DNA from 4 places in the Paenibacillus sp. FW101-FHT12H11 genome. Region 2 is predicted to be linked to each of the others. Evidence: riboswitches for the same ligand, from Rfam matches in the RefSeq annotation. Region 2 holds a riboswitch; each other region holds the start of a gene.
What was found. A riboswitch is a leader RNA that binds a small molecule or an ion and turns the genes downstream of it on or off. The one in region 2 is predicted to bind cyclic di-AMP.
Positions count from the first base shown of each region.

Region 1: linked by a shared signal. The riboswitch ahead of AC3WTJ_RS23900 (hypothetical protein) and the one ahead of AC3WTJ_RS18460 (KamA family radical SAM protein) in region 2 are both predicted to bind cyclic di-AMP.
Region 3: linked by a shared signal. The riboswitch ahead of AC3WTJ_RS14040 (APC family permease) and the one ahead of AC3WTJ_RS18460 (KamA family radical SAM protein) in region 2 are both predicted to bind cyclic di-AMP.
Region 4: linked by a shared signal. The riboswitch ahead of AC3WTJ_RS27750 (CAP domain-containing protein) and the one ahead of AC3WTJ_RS18460 (KamA family radical SAM protein) in region 2 are both predicted to bind cyclic di-AMP.

Region 1 covers NZ_JBYTCO010000007.1:306,283-309,536, forward strand. Annotated here, with positions in the region: gene AC3WTJ_RS23890 (MarR family winged helix-turn-helix transcriptional regulator) at 1-130, shown strand, start outside; gene AC3WTJ_RS23895 (alpha/beta hydrolase) at 185-1,015, shown strand; cyclic di-AMP (ydaO/yuaA leader) riboswitch at 1,074-1,212, shown strand; gene AC3WTJ_RS23900 (hypothetical protein) at 1,296-1,679, shown strand; gene AC3WTJ_RS23905 (alpha/beta fold hydrolase) at 1,731-2,594, opposite strand; gene gudD (glucarate dehydratase) at 2,769-3,254, shown strand, end outside.
Region 2 covers NZ_JBYTCO010000005.1:373,149-376,402, forward strand. Annotated here, with positions in the region: gene AC3WTJ_RS18455 (TrkH family potassium uptake protein) at 70-1,425, shown strand; cyclic di-AMP (ydaO/yuaA leader) riboswitch at 1,547-1,682, shown strand; gene AC3WTJ_RS18460 (KamA family radical SAM protein) at 1,913-3,070, shown strand; gene AC3WTJ_RS18465 (hypothetical protein) at 3,180-3,254, shown strand, end outside.
Region 3 covers NZ_JBYTCO010000004.1:89,732-92,985, reverse strand. Annotated here, with positions in the region: gene AC3WTJ_RS14040 (APC family permease) at 1-1,544, opposite strand, end outside; cyclic di-AMP (ydaO/yuaA leader) riboswitch at 1,642-1,802, opposite strand; gene AC3WTJ_RS14035 (NAD(P)/FAD-dependent oxidoreductase) at 1,988-3,217, opposite strand.
Region 4 covers NZ_JBYTCO010000009.1:351,470-354,723, forward strand. Annotated here, with positions in the region: gene AC3WTJ_RS27740 (hypothetical protein) at 1-100, shown strand, start outside; gene AC3WTJ_RS27745 (GerAB/ArcD/ProY family transporter) at 117-1,193, shown strand; gene AC3WTJ_RS27750 (CAP domain-containing protein) at 1,257-1,961, opposite strand; cyclic di-AMP (ydaO/yuaA leader) riboswitch at 1,966-2,101, opposite strand; gene AC3WTJ_RS27755 (alpha/beta-type small acid-soluble spore protein) at 2,281-2,514, shown strand; gene AC3WTJ_RS27760 (ATP-dependent DNA ligase) at 2,568-3,254, opposite strand, start outside.

The DNA of each region.
Region 1 (3,254 bases), on a different contig from region 2:
AGGGGAGGAACTGAAGCCCGTATTCGAAACCATCTCAGAGAAAATGTTAGATGTTTTTTATATGGACATTTCGGATAAAGAAAAGGAAGAATTACTGAGAATTCTAACGAAAATTTATAGAAACTTTTAATTTTTTTTAGAGTAATAGTTTGACGTCAAACTATATAACGAGGAGGAGCTTATCATGAAAGATTACACAAAAGATTTGCCGGATCATCGTGTGAAATATATCGGAGAAAATGATCTATTTGTAGAAATTTTCGAGGGAGTTGAGCTACAGAAGGGAGCTTCAAAAAGACCTCCGCTTTTATTTGTACACGGTGCCTACACGGGCAGTTGGATGTGGAGCAAATACATCCCACACTTTATAAACAGGGGATGGAATTGTTATGTTATGAATTTGAGAGGGCACTACAAAAGTAGAGTGCTCGATTTGACAAATGTCACATTCGAAGATTATTTGGAGGATATCAAAGAGGTTTTGGCCGAGTGTAAGGCTCCACCAATTCTCATAGGATTTAGCATGGGAGGAATTTTGAGCCAAAAGCTGGCTGAAACCATCGAACTTGCAGGTTTAGTGGTGATCGATACAAGCATAAGCAAGGAAGTTTATGAAGCTGTACCCTACAAAGAAATAGCTGCTATGACAACAGGCGTTTTAATGCCTGCACCATCCCGAGATGAGAATTCCAGTATAGATGAATCAGCAGATGACATTGATTTTCAGAGAAAGTATATAACGGTGGAGTCATTAAAAGCATTTAACGATTTTTATTTTTCATTGGGAGTAAGCGGTGGAATATCGATAGACAGCAGTTTGATGATTCATCCAGCCTTGGTTATTAAAGCCATTAATAGTGAAGAGGATGACCGGAGGGGAAAGGCGACAGCGGACCTTCTCCATGCTGAATATACAGGATTTAGGGAAACGACTCACACCGGATTGCTAGTTGGGCAAAGATATATGGAAGTAGTAGATCGGATCATGATTTGGTTACAAGGGATGCATGACTAAGGACATAGAATAGATAAGAAAATATTACTATTGCTTCTCCTCATACATTGGAGTAAATTGATAAAATACGCTTAATTCTTTAGATTAAAGAAGCGGGGGAACCAAGTTTCCTGGGGTGAGTACACATGTAAAGTGTTAGGGTTAACTTTCAACCCGAATCCGTCAGCTAACTTCGTCAGCGTAGAAAGAATGGATAGAAACATTTAATGGAACTATGTGATTTAAGGTTCTATTCCCTCGCTTCCTTTTTCTCTTCTAGAGAAAATAGGAGGAACTAGACATGCTGCTTATGAAAGTAACCAAAGAATGGAAGAATTTTCTCCCTTGGAAGAGAGCCAACGATTCTGTACAGCGTCAACAGGAGATTCTTCATTTAAAACAGCGGTTGGAAGCGTACGACATTCAATTTCCGAATTTGGCTTACCAACCATCAGACGTCGAAACACAGACGCTAATGGAAATTAGCAAAACGGTCGCTCAAAACAATGAGCTGCTTTACCAACTTAGCTCGGAAAAGGAATTAGCGGTTGAACAATCGCTAGCCCATCGCGTCGGAACCACGCTCCAAATTTTACAGGATCACCTCAGCTTTATCGTAACCATGGCGCATATTTTCAGTGGCCCGTATCCTTGCCTAAGAGCGTACATCAGCCATACCATTTAACGATCTTCAACAATAGTGAAGGAGCTTGCCTGGCGGCAGCTCCTTTTTCGTTTATTTAAGTGAATAGATACGGCCAAAAAAGCGCGTGATAAGCTCCGCAACTTGCTGGCTTTGCTCTTCCAGAACAAAATGGCCCCCGCATAAAAAGTGAGTTTCCACACACGTTAATAGTTCTCCGAAAGCAAGAGCCCCTTGCACCGTAAAAATAAAATCATTTTTGCCCCAGGTTATGAGCGTAGGAGGTTGATAAGTTCGCAAGTACTGCTGCCAAACAGGGTATTGTTCGACGTTGGTCCGATAATCGTAGCCCAATTCCAACTGGATTTGGCTATTCCCGGGTCGATCCAAAAATAACTGGTCCATTAAATAACCATCGGGACTAATCCGGTAGGGATGACACACGCCCGTAACATACTGCATTTTTGTAAAATGAAAGGTTGCAAGCTGAGCAAAGGCCGCTTCGGTTGCAGGATTTCGATTCGCCCAGAGAGCTTTGAAGAGATCGAACGGTTCCCCTAAGCCGTTTTCACTGACTACGGCATTTTGAATAACGAATCCTAGAATACGGTGCGGATTCCGAACGGCCAGTCTGAACCCGATAGGACCTCCATAGTCATGGGTGTACAATATATATTGGGAAATGCCGAGATTATCAATTAACTTTTCAATCAGAATGGATAGATTCTCGAAGGTGTAAGCAAATTCTTCTGTGGAAGGCATACTGCTATTTCCGTATCCAAGATAGTCAGGAGCAATGAGATGAAAGTGGTCTGTGAGTTGAGGAATTAAATCCCTGAACATATGGGATGAGCTTGGAAAACCATGAAGAAGGATGATGGTTGGGTTGTATGGACTCCCGGCTTGGCGAAAAAATAACTCCCAACCGTCAATCTTCATTTTTTTATAATGTACCATAATGTCAACTTCCTCTCCGGCGAGCGCATACTATTCCCTAACAAAAATATGTGAATATGAGTTATTTAAGTACTTAGGAGCTAGAGGACGTGGTACAATTTAATTTAAGGTAAGCTAATTAGTTGTTATCTTCATTAAACTGGTATTCATCCACATGAAAGGGAGAGATCAGCCATGAAACAAGAACTGCTAAATGAGCCATCGAGAAATCAAGCTTCCAGCACGCCAATCATTACCGAACTAAAAGTAATTCCAGTTGCAGGGCATGATAGCATGCTCTTCAATCTTAGTGGAGCGCATGCTCCATTCTTTACACGTAACATCGTAATTCTCAAAGACAGTGCAGGTCATACGGGCGTAGGTGAAGTACCGGGCGGCGAGAATATTCGTAAAACGCTTGAAGACGCGTGCCCACTGGTTATCGGTCAATCGATCGGCCAATACAATAACATTCTTACGAAAGTTCGCAAGCAATTCGCTGATCGGGATCAGGGAGGACGCGGTTTGCAGACTTTTGATCTACGCATCACGATACATGCCGTTACGGCATTGGAAGCAGCACTACTCGATCTCTTAGGTAAATTCCTGGATGTTCCGGTTGCAGCACTGCTAGGAGAAGGTCAACAGCGCGATAAAGTAGAGATGTTAGGCTACTTGTTC
Region 2 (3,254 bases):
GTTTTAACTTGAAGGTATTTGCAGTTATAATTTTTACATATTAAATTTACTTGAGGAGTATGTTGATGGATGGATCAAAAGAGTAAAATGAAAGTATCGGAATTTAAGTTAACCACTCCTAGGATTATAATAATTGGTTTTGCATTAATAATATTAATCGGTGCTGTTCTTCTTTACTTTCCTGTTTCAGCTGCGAATGGACAGCGTGTTAGTTTTTTAAACGCACTATTTACTTCCACATCAGCAGTTTGTGTAACGGGGTTAATTGTTGTTGATACACCTGTTGCATTTTCAACATTTGGCGAGGTCGTCATCATGATTTTGATTCAAATTGGTGGTTTAGGATTCATGACCTTTGGCGTGTTAATGGCTATTATTATGGGGAAAAAAATTGGTTTAAAAGAGAGACTACTGATACAGCAATCAACAAATTCGTCATCGCCTCAAGGGGTCGTTAGACTCATATTGGGTATTTTTATGATCGCTTTGATAATAGAATCCTTAGGGGCATTAATACTGACTCTTCGCTGGTCGAATGACCTTGGGGCTGCACGCGCTATCTATTATGGCATTTTCCATTCCATCTCAGCTTTCAATAATGCAGGCTTTGCCTTGTGGTCCGATAGTCTAAGCAGGTATGTCGGAGATCCGACGGTGAACATCACGATCGCTTTGTTGTTTATACTGGGTGGCATCGGTTTTACAGTTGTTTTAGATGTGTATGACAAAAAAAGCTGGAGCAAACTATCTCTTAATACAAAGGTTGTTTTGACGACTACGGTTATATTAATTGTATTAGGGGTACTAGTTATATTCTTTATCGAAATAGCTAATCCCAAAACATTTGGAAATCTCAGCTTATCTGAGAAGTTATGGGCAAGCTTCTTTCAAGGAGTAGTACCTCGAACAGCAGGGTTTAACACAATTGATATTGCCTCAATGATGGCGGCTTCACAGTTCTTTATGATTTTTTTAATGTTCGTAGGAGCTTCTTCTGGTTCTACAGGTGGTGGAATTAAAACGAGTACCTTTGCAATATTAGTGTTAGCGGTGTTGACAATTGTTCGTGGGAGGGAAGAACTTCAGCTTTTTCAGAGAAGAATAGTTCAAGATTTGGTCCTTCGCGCGTTGGCAGTCATCATCATATCCCTATTTGTGGTGCTTAGCTCCGCATTTTTGCTTACTTTAACCGAACATAAATTACAGAAGGATTTTTTAGAAATATTGTTTGAGGTTACCTCTGCTTTTGGCACAGTAGGTATGTCAATGGGGCTGACCTATGAACTTTCTCCAATTGGGAAAATCATCATCATGATTACAATGTTCATTGGTCGATTAGGTCCATTAACTCTTGCATTTTCCTTTTCTCAATCCATAAAAAAGCAGCCTTATCGATATGTTGAAGAAAAATTAATGATTGGGTGAAGCAAATCGGTTTTCATTTTTTGATATAACAAGTAAACTAACACTCCTTACTTTTTACATTAGATTTTATAGTAATGAAAATTTTCGTGTGATGTTTGACGAATACAACATTGTTGTGTAATATAAAACTACGCTTAATTTCCGGATTGATAAATTCTGGAAAGCGGGGGAACCAATTTTCTGGGGCGAATCTTCATGTAGGGAACCATCTTTCCCGAGCCCGGCAGCTAACCTCGTCAGCAGTGGATGGGTCAGTTTTTTATTATGCAAATAATTGCATTTTTGACCCGTAGAACGGGTCTTGTTGTTTAATTAGGCCTGTTCATAACGGAGTAGATCGTATTTATTTTACGATCTACTCCGTCATGCGGGTCTATTTTATTTGTCTTATTACACCCATCCATGACCATCTAGACAAAGGAGGATATCGTTTAGAATAATTAAGCATCCAAAAAAACGAATATTTGCTTTTCGAGGAGGATCATCTATGGCACAGCCGAAATATATTACCGATATTGATAAAATCACGGAGATTCCAGAACAGGAACGAAGTAAACTGAAAGCAATTACGGAAAAATTCGTATTTCGTGTGAATGATTATTACTTGAATTTGATTGATTGGTCTGACCCGAACGATCCGATAAAAAAGCTAATCATCCCTAATGAAGGTGAATTATCGGAGTATGGACGTTGGGACGCTTCTGATGAAGACACAAACTATGTTGTCCCTGGTTGTCAACATAAATATAAAACAACTGCCTTATTACTAGTTTCTGAAGTGTGCGGTGCCTATTGCCGATATTGCTTCCGCAAAAGGCTGTTTCGAAATGACGTGAAAGAAGCAGTTACAAATGTTGATCCCGGATTGGCATATATTGAGAGCCATCCTGAAATTAATAATGTATTGCTGACTGGCGGAGATAGTTTAATTCTAGCAACATCGAAACTCAGGAAAATAATTGAACAATTACGTAAAATTGACCATGTAGAAATTATTCGGTTAGGTTCTAAAATTCCTGTTTTTAATCCAATGAGGATTTATGAAGACGAAGCTTTACTTGAACTTATAAGAACATATTCTACAGTCGATAAGCGTATTTATGTGATGGCACATATTAATCACCCAAGAGAAATTACTAAAGAGGCAAAAAGAGCTTTTGAAGCTTTACATAATGCAGGCGCAATCGTTGTCAATCAGACCCCTGTGCTTAAAGGAATTAACGATGATCCTCTGGTCCTAGCTGAATTACTTGATAAGTTATCATGGGCAGGAGTAACGCCGTATTATTTTTTTATAAATCGTCCTGTTGCCGGTAATAGAGAGTTTGTATTACCTTTAGAAAGAGTATACCGGCTAGTTGAAAGTGCGAAGTCTTTAACATCCGGTCTTGGGAAAAGAGTGAGACTATCCATGAGTCACACATCTGGTAAAATTGAAATACTAGCAATTGAAGATGGCAAGGCATATTTAAAATATCATCAGTCACGCGATCAGCAATATGGAAAATTTATCATATTAGATTGCCCTGATGACGCTGCTTGGTTCGATGATCTACCTGGAAGTAAAGAACTTTGGAACAGACCAAAGAAAATAGCAACCAGTGTGATCTCTGCAAATGATCTTCCAGACTTGCCTTTACATTAAGCCAAAAGAATAAAGAAGATCATCTTGGAGGAGTCTGTCAATTTAGGGGCTCCTCTTGTTTATTAGACGTACAAATTAAGTGATATAGATTTTTTTGGGGAGGGAAGTTATGCTAACCACATACGCTATGTTAGAAGAAATAAAAGAAAGAATCGATTACTTAAAATTAAAAGAAATCGAATAT
Region 3 (3,254 bases), on a different contig from region 2:
TCCGAAAACGAGACGTAGAAGGCAATGACATTGGGAGATAAAGATTTGGCATAGTTCAAAGACTGCGCCACTACGCGGTGAATACCCGCAACAGGAACAATGATCACAGGTTCTTTAATGCATACGCGTTCTTGCGTGATATCAATGCGCAGTTGTTTGGCTACATCATCATAGTGATTGCTGATTTTGGTTATTCCCCAAAGCAATAGCGGCGTCACAATAATAACAATCCAAGCGCCTTCACTAAATTTGGTGATACAGAAAATAATAAGAACGGCAAGGGAAACGATTCCCCCTAACCCATTAATAACGAACTTGCCGATCCAGCCGGCCGGTCGTTCTCTGAACCATTTGCGGACCAAACCGCTTTGGGCCAGGGTAAAAGATAAAAAGACGCCAATCGCATAAAGTGGAATAAGTGCATCGGTTTTCCCTTTGAAAATGACGAGCAAGATACTTGCCAAAACACCTAACGTTATGATCCCGTAGTGAAACGACAACCGATCTCCCCGGTACGAGAACATGCGCGGAAAGTTTTTATCCTGAGCCATGATGGATGCCAAGATCGGAAATCCGTTGAAGCTCGTATTCGCAGCCAATACCAGAATCAGCATGGTGCCAATCTGTGTGGCATAATACATGGCGCCACGGCCAAACGCCTGCTCCGTAACCATCGACAAGACCGAAGTATGCCCGTGCGGATCAGGTGCAATGCCATAACCCAAGCTCAGCAAGGTGACGCCCCCGAAGACAATCGCCAGCAGCGTACCGAGCGAAGCCAAGGTTTTCTTGGCATTCTTGACAGATGGCGTACGGAAATGCGGCACCGCATCGGAAATCGCCTCGATCCCTGTCACGGCCGAGCATCCTGATGAAAAAGCTTTTAGAATTACAAACAATGTCAATGAGCTCGTCATCGAGCTGGGAACAACTTGGAATTCATGCATATTCATGGATCCTGTCAGCATATCGAAGATCCCTTTGCCGATCAGCAGTAAGATACACAGGATAAAAAAGTACGTTGGAATCGCGAACACCGTTCCGGATTCAGAAGTCCCCCGCAAATTCAGCCACACCATCAACCAGACAAGCACTAGGGCTATGGGGACAATATAAGGCACTGTAACCGGGAAGGCCGACGTTATCGCCTGCACGCCTGCTGAAATCGAAACCGCAACGGTTAACGTGTAATCAATCAGCAGTGAAACTCCGGTGAGCCTTCCCGACATCATGCCCAAATTTTCCTTGGCCACCATGTAAGCTCCGCCGCCCATTGGATAGGCCTCAATCACTTGGCGATAACTTAATACAAGAAGCATGATTAAAGCAATAATCGAGATTGCAATCGGCAATGAGAAAGCAAAAGCAGCAACCCCTACAGTTGCAAGCTCTAGCAAAATTTGCTCCGTGCCATAGGCTACCGAAGACAAGGCATCTGATGACAGGATAGGCAGAGCCTTCCATACCTGCATTTTCTCAGATTCCAGCTCCGCTGATTTCAGCGGTTTGCCGAATACAATCTTTTTCAATGAGTCACTTGTCATGCTGTGAAATTCCTCCAAATAACCTAGTTTTCAGCTTGATTTCCCTTTTTTGGGCGCAAAAAAACACAAGGATAGACCTTGTGCTTAGCCACATGTTCTCCTTTCTCACGACCGCTTACGAGGTTAGCTGACGGGTTCGGGCTGCGAGAAATCTGCCCTAAAGGTAACTGCCGCATGCGACAAAACACACCTTACTCACCCCGTTGAAACCTATGGTTCCCCCGCTTTTCTGATAAGAAAATTAAGCGAAATATTCAACTGTTAACGTACGAGTTGATACTACTCTCTTATTGGCTCATAGTAAAGGAGAGAATAATCTTAAAAAAGATTATTCCCTCCCCACATTCATTTGATAATCCGCTTACAATGGTATAATCCTTTCAGTATCTCTGTTTTACTAGCTTATTGTCTGATTCATTGGATTTTAGGGTGTTTTAGCAAAATTAATTTCTCACATGACGCTTTCTAGTGGCTTGTTTTTGCTTGAAAATCATCTTTTTGAAGATGAGTGGGATACCGCCAATGAGAAATAAATAGCGGGCATCGATTATTTTTTTGAGGATTGCGGCCAGCCTGCCTTTCACTTTTTTGACCTTGAGGATGCCAATCGCTTCTCCGCGACCAAGCGAGGCGACCGTGCCTTTGTAATCGTAGGCAAAAGGTCTTAATGGCTTTCCACGCAGTGAATAAAATAAATTTTTGGCTGTGTTACATCCCTGTTGGACGGCGATTTGGGCATTGGCGGGGTATGGCGTGCCTTCCGGGCTCATGACAATCGAGCAATCTCCCGTAATAAAAACATCAGGAAACTGCAAGGAACGCAAGTAGTCATCCACCTTGACCCTGCCGCGTTGGACGTGGAAGCCCGCATCTTGCAGCAAGGAATTCCCGCGGACACCTCCCGACCAAATGACCGTGCCGGCAGGAATGAATTGGCCGTCTCCCAGCAGCACACCGCCGGGTTCGCATGCCTTGATGGCGGTAGATAGTTTATATTGAACCCCTTTGCGGCGCATCACGTCCATGCCGTATTCCACGAGATCATTCGGCAGTCCGGGCGGCAAAGCAGTAGGCGATGCTTCGATATTGATGATCTGAACCAGGGAAGGATCGACGTCAAACATTTGGCAAAGATCAGGAATCCGGTCGGCCAACTCTCCAACAAACTCCGTGCCTGTGAAACCTGCGCCACCAACAACGATCGTCAAATATTCCTTATGCTTGGAATCCAATTTATATTTTGCGAACATATACTGCGTATGCTGACGAATGAAGCGAACACTATTAATGCTGTTGATTGTCATCGCATACTCGCGCAATCCCGGAATTCCAAAGGTTTCCGTCTCACTCCCAAGCCCCACGACCAAATAGTCGTAGGTGAGGACTTCGTCCGCCAGAACCACCTTTTTTTCCTCAGGTACAATCTGCTGAACCGTCGCTTTGATGAAATGAATTTTCCGCTCATCGATCAGATCCTTAATGTCTACACGGGCATTCTCATGATGATCCGTGCCAGCTGCCGGCATGTGCAGATGTGTCGTCATGTAGTGATAGTCGTGTTTGTTCACCAGCGTGACCGCCACTTCATCTGCTTTGATCAGCTTCTGCAGCCTTATTGCCGTTACAAGCCCGCCGTACCCCGCTCCCAGAATAACCACCTTCGGTTTACTCATTCGAATCCTCTCCTCCGATTACATCAGCTTTTTTCTC
Region 4 (3,254 bases), on a different contig from region 2:
GATGCTAGCGATCGCTTTAGTCATGAATCCGAGTATGCCGGGTCCGACGCAGCTGGTAAATTACATTTTCTACCCTCTCGGTAAACTCTTAGATCATTAAAGGAGCAATTACGGACATGCAGATTGGCGGGAAACAATTATTCTGGATGATCTTGACCATGCAGCTGGGGATGACCATTTTACTGACCATAAATCCATCTATCCAAACTGCAAAGCAAGACGCTTGGCTTTCAACCGTTTGCGCAACCGGAATAGGTGCAGGGGTCGCTTATGTTTGCTCACGGCTCAGTGTATATCATCCAGGGCAAACCATCGTAGAATTCTCCAAGAAATTATTTGGTCGATACATTGGCTATATGGTTATGGTGGTGTATTTCATCTACTGGTATAGCGTGCTTGCGATCATCATAAGGCAATACGCAGAGTTCATTGTTGCGACTATTCTTCCCAAAACTCCGATCCTTGTTCCGATGTTAGCCATGCTCCTCGTAGCGATCTATGTAACCTTCTCGGGCTTAGAGGTTATCGCGAGATGCTGCGAAATTTTAGGGCCCTTAACTTTACTTGGGATTGCTATTCCTCTCTTGCTGAGCCTAAAAAATATCCATATTAACAATATCCTTCCCTTCTATGTGGATACCGGTGCGATGACAATCCTAAAAGGAGCGCTGCCCACTTCAACATTTCTTGGGGATTGCATCCTTCTGCTCGTCATCATGGGCTTTCTTTCAAAGCCTCAAGCTGGGGTGAAACCAGCCATACTCGGAGTGGCTGCGGCTGGTCTGTTAACAAGCATTTCGACTTTCTTAATCCTTTCGGTATTCGGACACATCGCCGCGTCGGGCCAAACGTATCCTTACTTTAATCTGATCCGTTATATCTCCTATTTCGACTTTTTTCAAAACCTCGATTCCTTTGTTATCGCCATCTGGATCATTAGTGTGTTCACCAAAGTGTCTCTCTACTTATTCGTTTGCACTTATGGAACAGCTCAAAGCTTCGGTTTTAAAAAATGGCGACGTATGATTTGGTTCGTAGCACCGGTTATCGCGCTGATTACCTTGATTCCTCGGGACTTTATCGATAGTTCCGTGGTATTTCCACAAAAAATCGCGATCCCTTATTTATTACCCATCCATGGGATCATACTGCCACTCTTGATGTGGGGGGTAGCCAAGTTGAAATATAAATAAAGCCCTTGCGAAATCCCACCTGGGAAATCACAAGGGCTGTTTTTTAAAACTCGCTATAGAGCCTTAGTTGCTGATGAATTCCTGCACCCATTCTCCGTTATAATAGGCAACGCCGATTTTCGTGTAATTAGGGTTCAAAATATTTTCACGGTGGCCCGTGCTGTTCATCCAGGCTTCCATGACCGCCTCTGGTGTAGGTTGTCCTTTGGCAATGTTCTCACCTGCATAGGAATAAGGAATGCCATAAGTGCTCATCATATCAAAAGGTGACCCATAAGTCGGCGATGTATGATCAAAATAGTCGTTGTTGTACATATCTTTGGCTTTATCCAGCGCCATAGCTGTAAGTGCACTGTCACTGGTTAGCGCTTGTAGTCCAGCATTTGCTCGCTCCTGGTTAACTAATGTAACAACTTGGCTGGCAAAAGCGGATTGCGCAGATGTAGCTGGCGTTGATGGTGTTTCTGGAGCAGCTGGTGAAGATGGAGCAGGCGCTGACGGGGCTGGTGTTTGAGAGCCTCCGCTTGTCCCTGTGCTGCCAGGAAGGTTCAACGTCATCCCAGGCCAGATCACGTCCGGGTTGGCAACCTGAGGGTTCGCCTGAATCAGTGAAGTGAGGCTCACGCCATACTTCTGGGAGATCAACCACATGGTATCGTTGCCTGACACCGTGTACGTGGCGGATGCCGCCATGGCTCCACTGGAACTCATAAGGACGCTCAGTCCGATAGCACCGGTTACGACTAGCTGTTTATAACGTTTCAACATAAAAATCTCTCCTTTTTGCGGCCTGCGAGGTTAGCTGTCGGATTCGGGTCAAAGAGTAATCACCCGGTCGCTTTCATTGCGACTTCACCCCAAAGAATGGGTCCCCCGTGCTTTCTAAGAAGCTTCGGCCTTCTAAGTTTTTTGACCATAATCGATCTTTCCGATTGTAACACGGGGTTTTTCCGAAAACATGCCGCAAAATTTTCCAACGCTTTGTGAAAGCGCAATCATCGTGCTGTAAAAAAAATTTCCAACACCATGAATAAAAAACCATAACTTCCACAAAATACTCATACACCAAATAAAGGAGCGAATCCAAATGGCTAGCAGTAGAAGCAATACATTACTTGTGCAACAAGCAAAATCAGCTCTTGAGCAAATGAAATACGAGGTCGCTCAGGAACTAGGTATTCAGATTCCTCAGGACGGGTATTATGGCTACATGGCTACTCGTGATACCGGCGCAATCGGCGGACACATTACGAGAAGATTGATTCAAATCGCCGAGCAACAGCTAAGCGGCAGCAGCACAGGTAATTTTAGACGCATGTAATGTACAAAAAAAAGACTGCACCACCACTTCCTCCTTGGTGATCCAGTCTTTTTTTACATCACAAATTCCATGAAAACCGGCGAACGAAGCCTTCCGTTTCTCGTCCAGTTTTTCGTCTTGATTTTGGCCATTAGCCGCGGTTCCATATAAGCAAAATGATTGTCCTCTTTGTAGACTAAGCGGTGCTTCACGCCATCAAGCGCCTTCTGATGCAGAGGCGTTACCCCGGTCTCAATCACCCCAACCGGAATTTTCAAACCATTCGCTGAATCAATGGACGCCAGCAAAGCAAAATTATTTTTCCTGTAACCAGAAATATAAACATCTGCATAAGTCCAGTTAATCACTTTTTGCCATTGCCTGGAGCGTTTGTTGCTCTCGTACTTGAAATTTTCTTTTTTCGACTTCAAAATGATGCCTTCAAGCCCATCCTGCCGGATTTTCTCAAAATAATCCACCGCTTTACCCTCATAAACCTTCACCCTTTTGTACCTGTCAGTCTCGATGAAAGCTTGCTCCAACAGCTCCTTGCGTTTAAGCAAGGGTAATTCAGTGACATCAATTCCCTTGTATTTTAAAATATCAAATGCAAAAAATACAACAGGCGATAAGTCTGTCGGGTTTAAAAATCTGGCTGACATCGCTTCAAAGTCCGGTTTACCTTGATTATCCAAAATAACCAATTCACCGTCAAGGATCGTTCCCTCGGGAAACGGACACTGGAACAACTCAGGAAATTT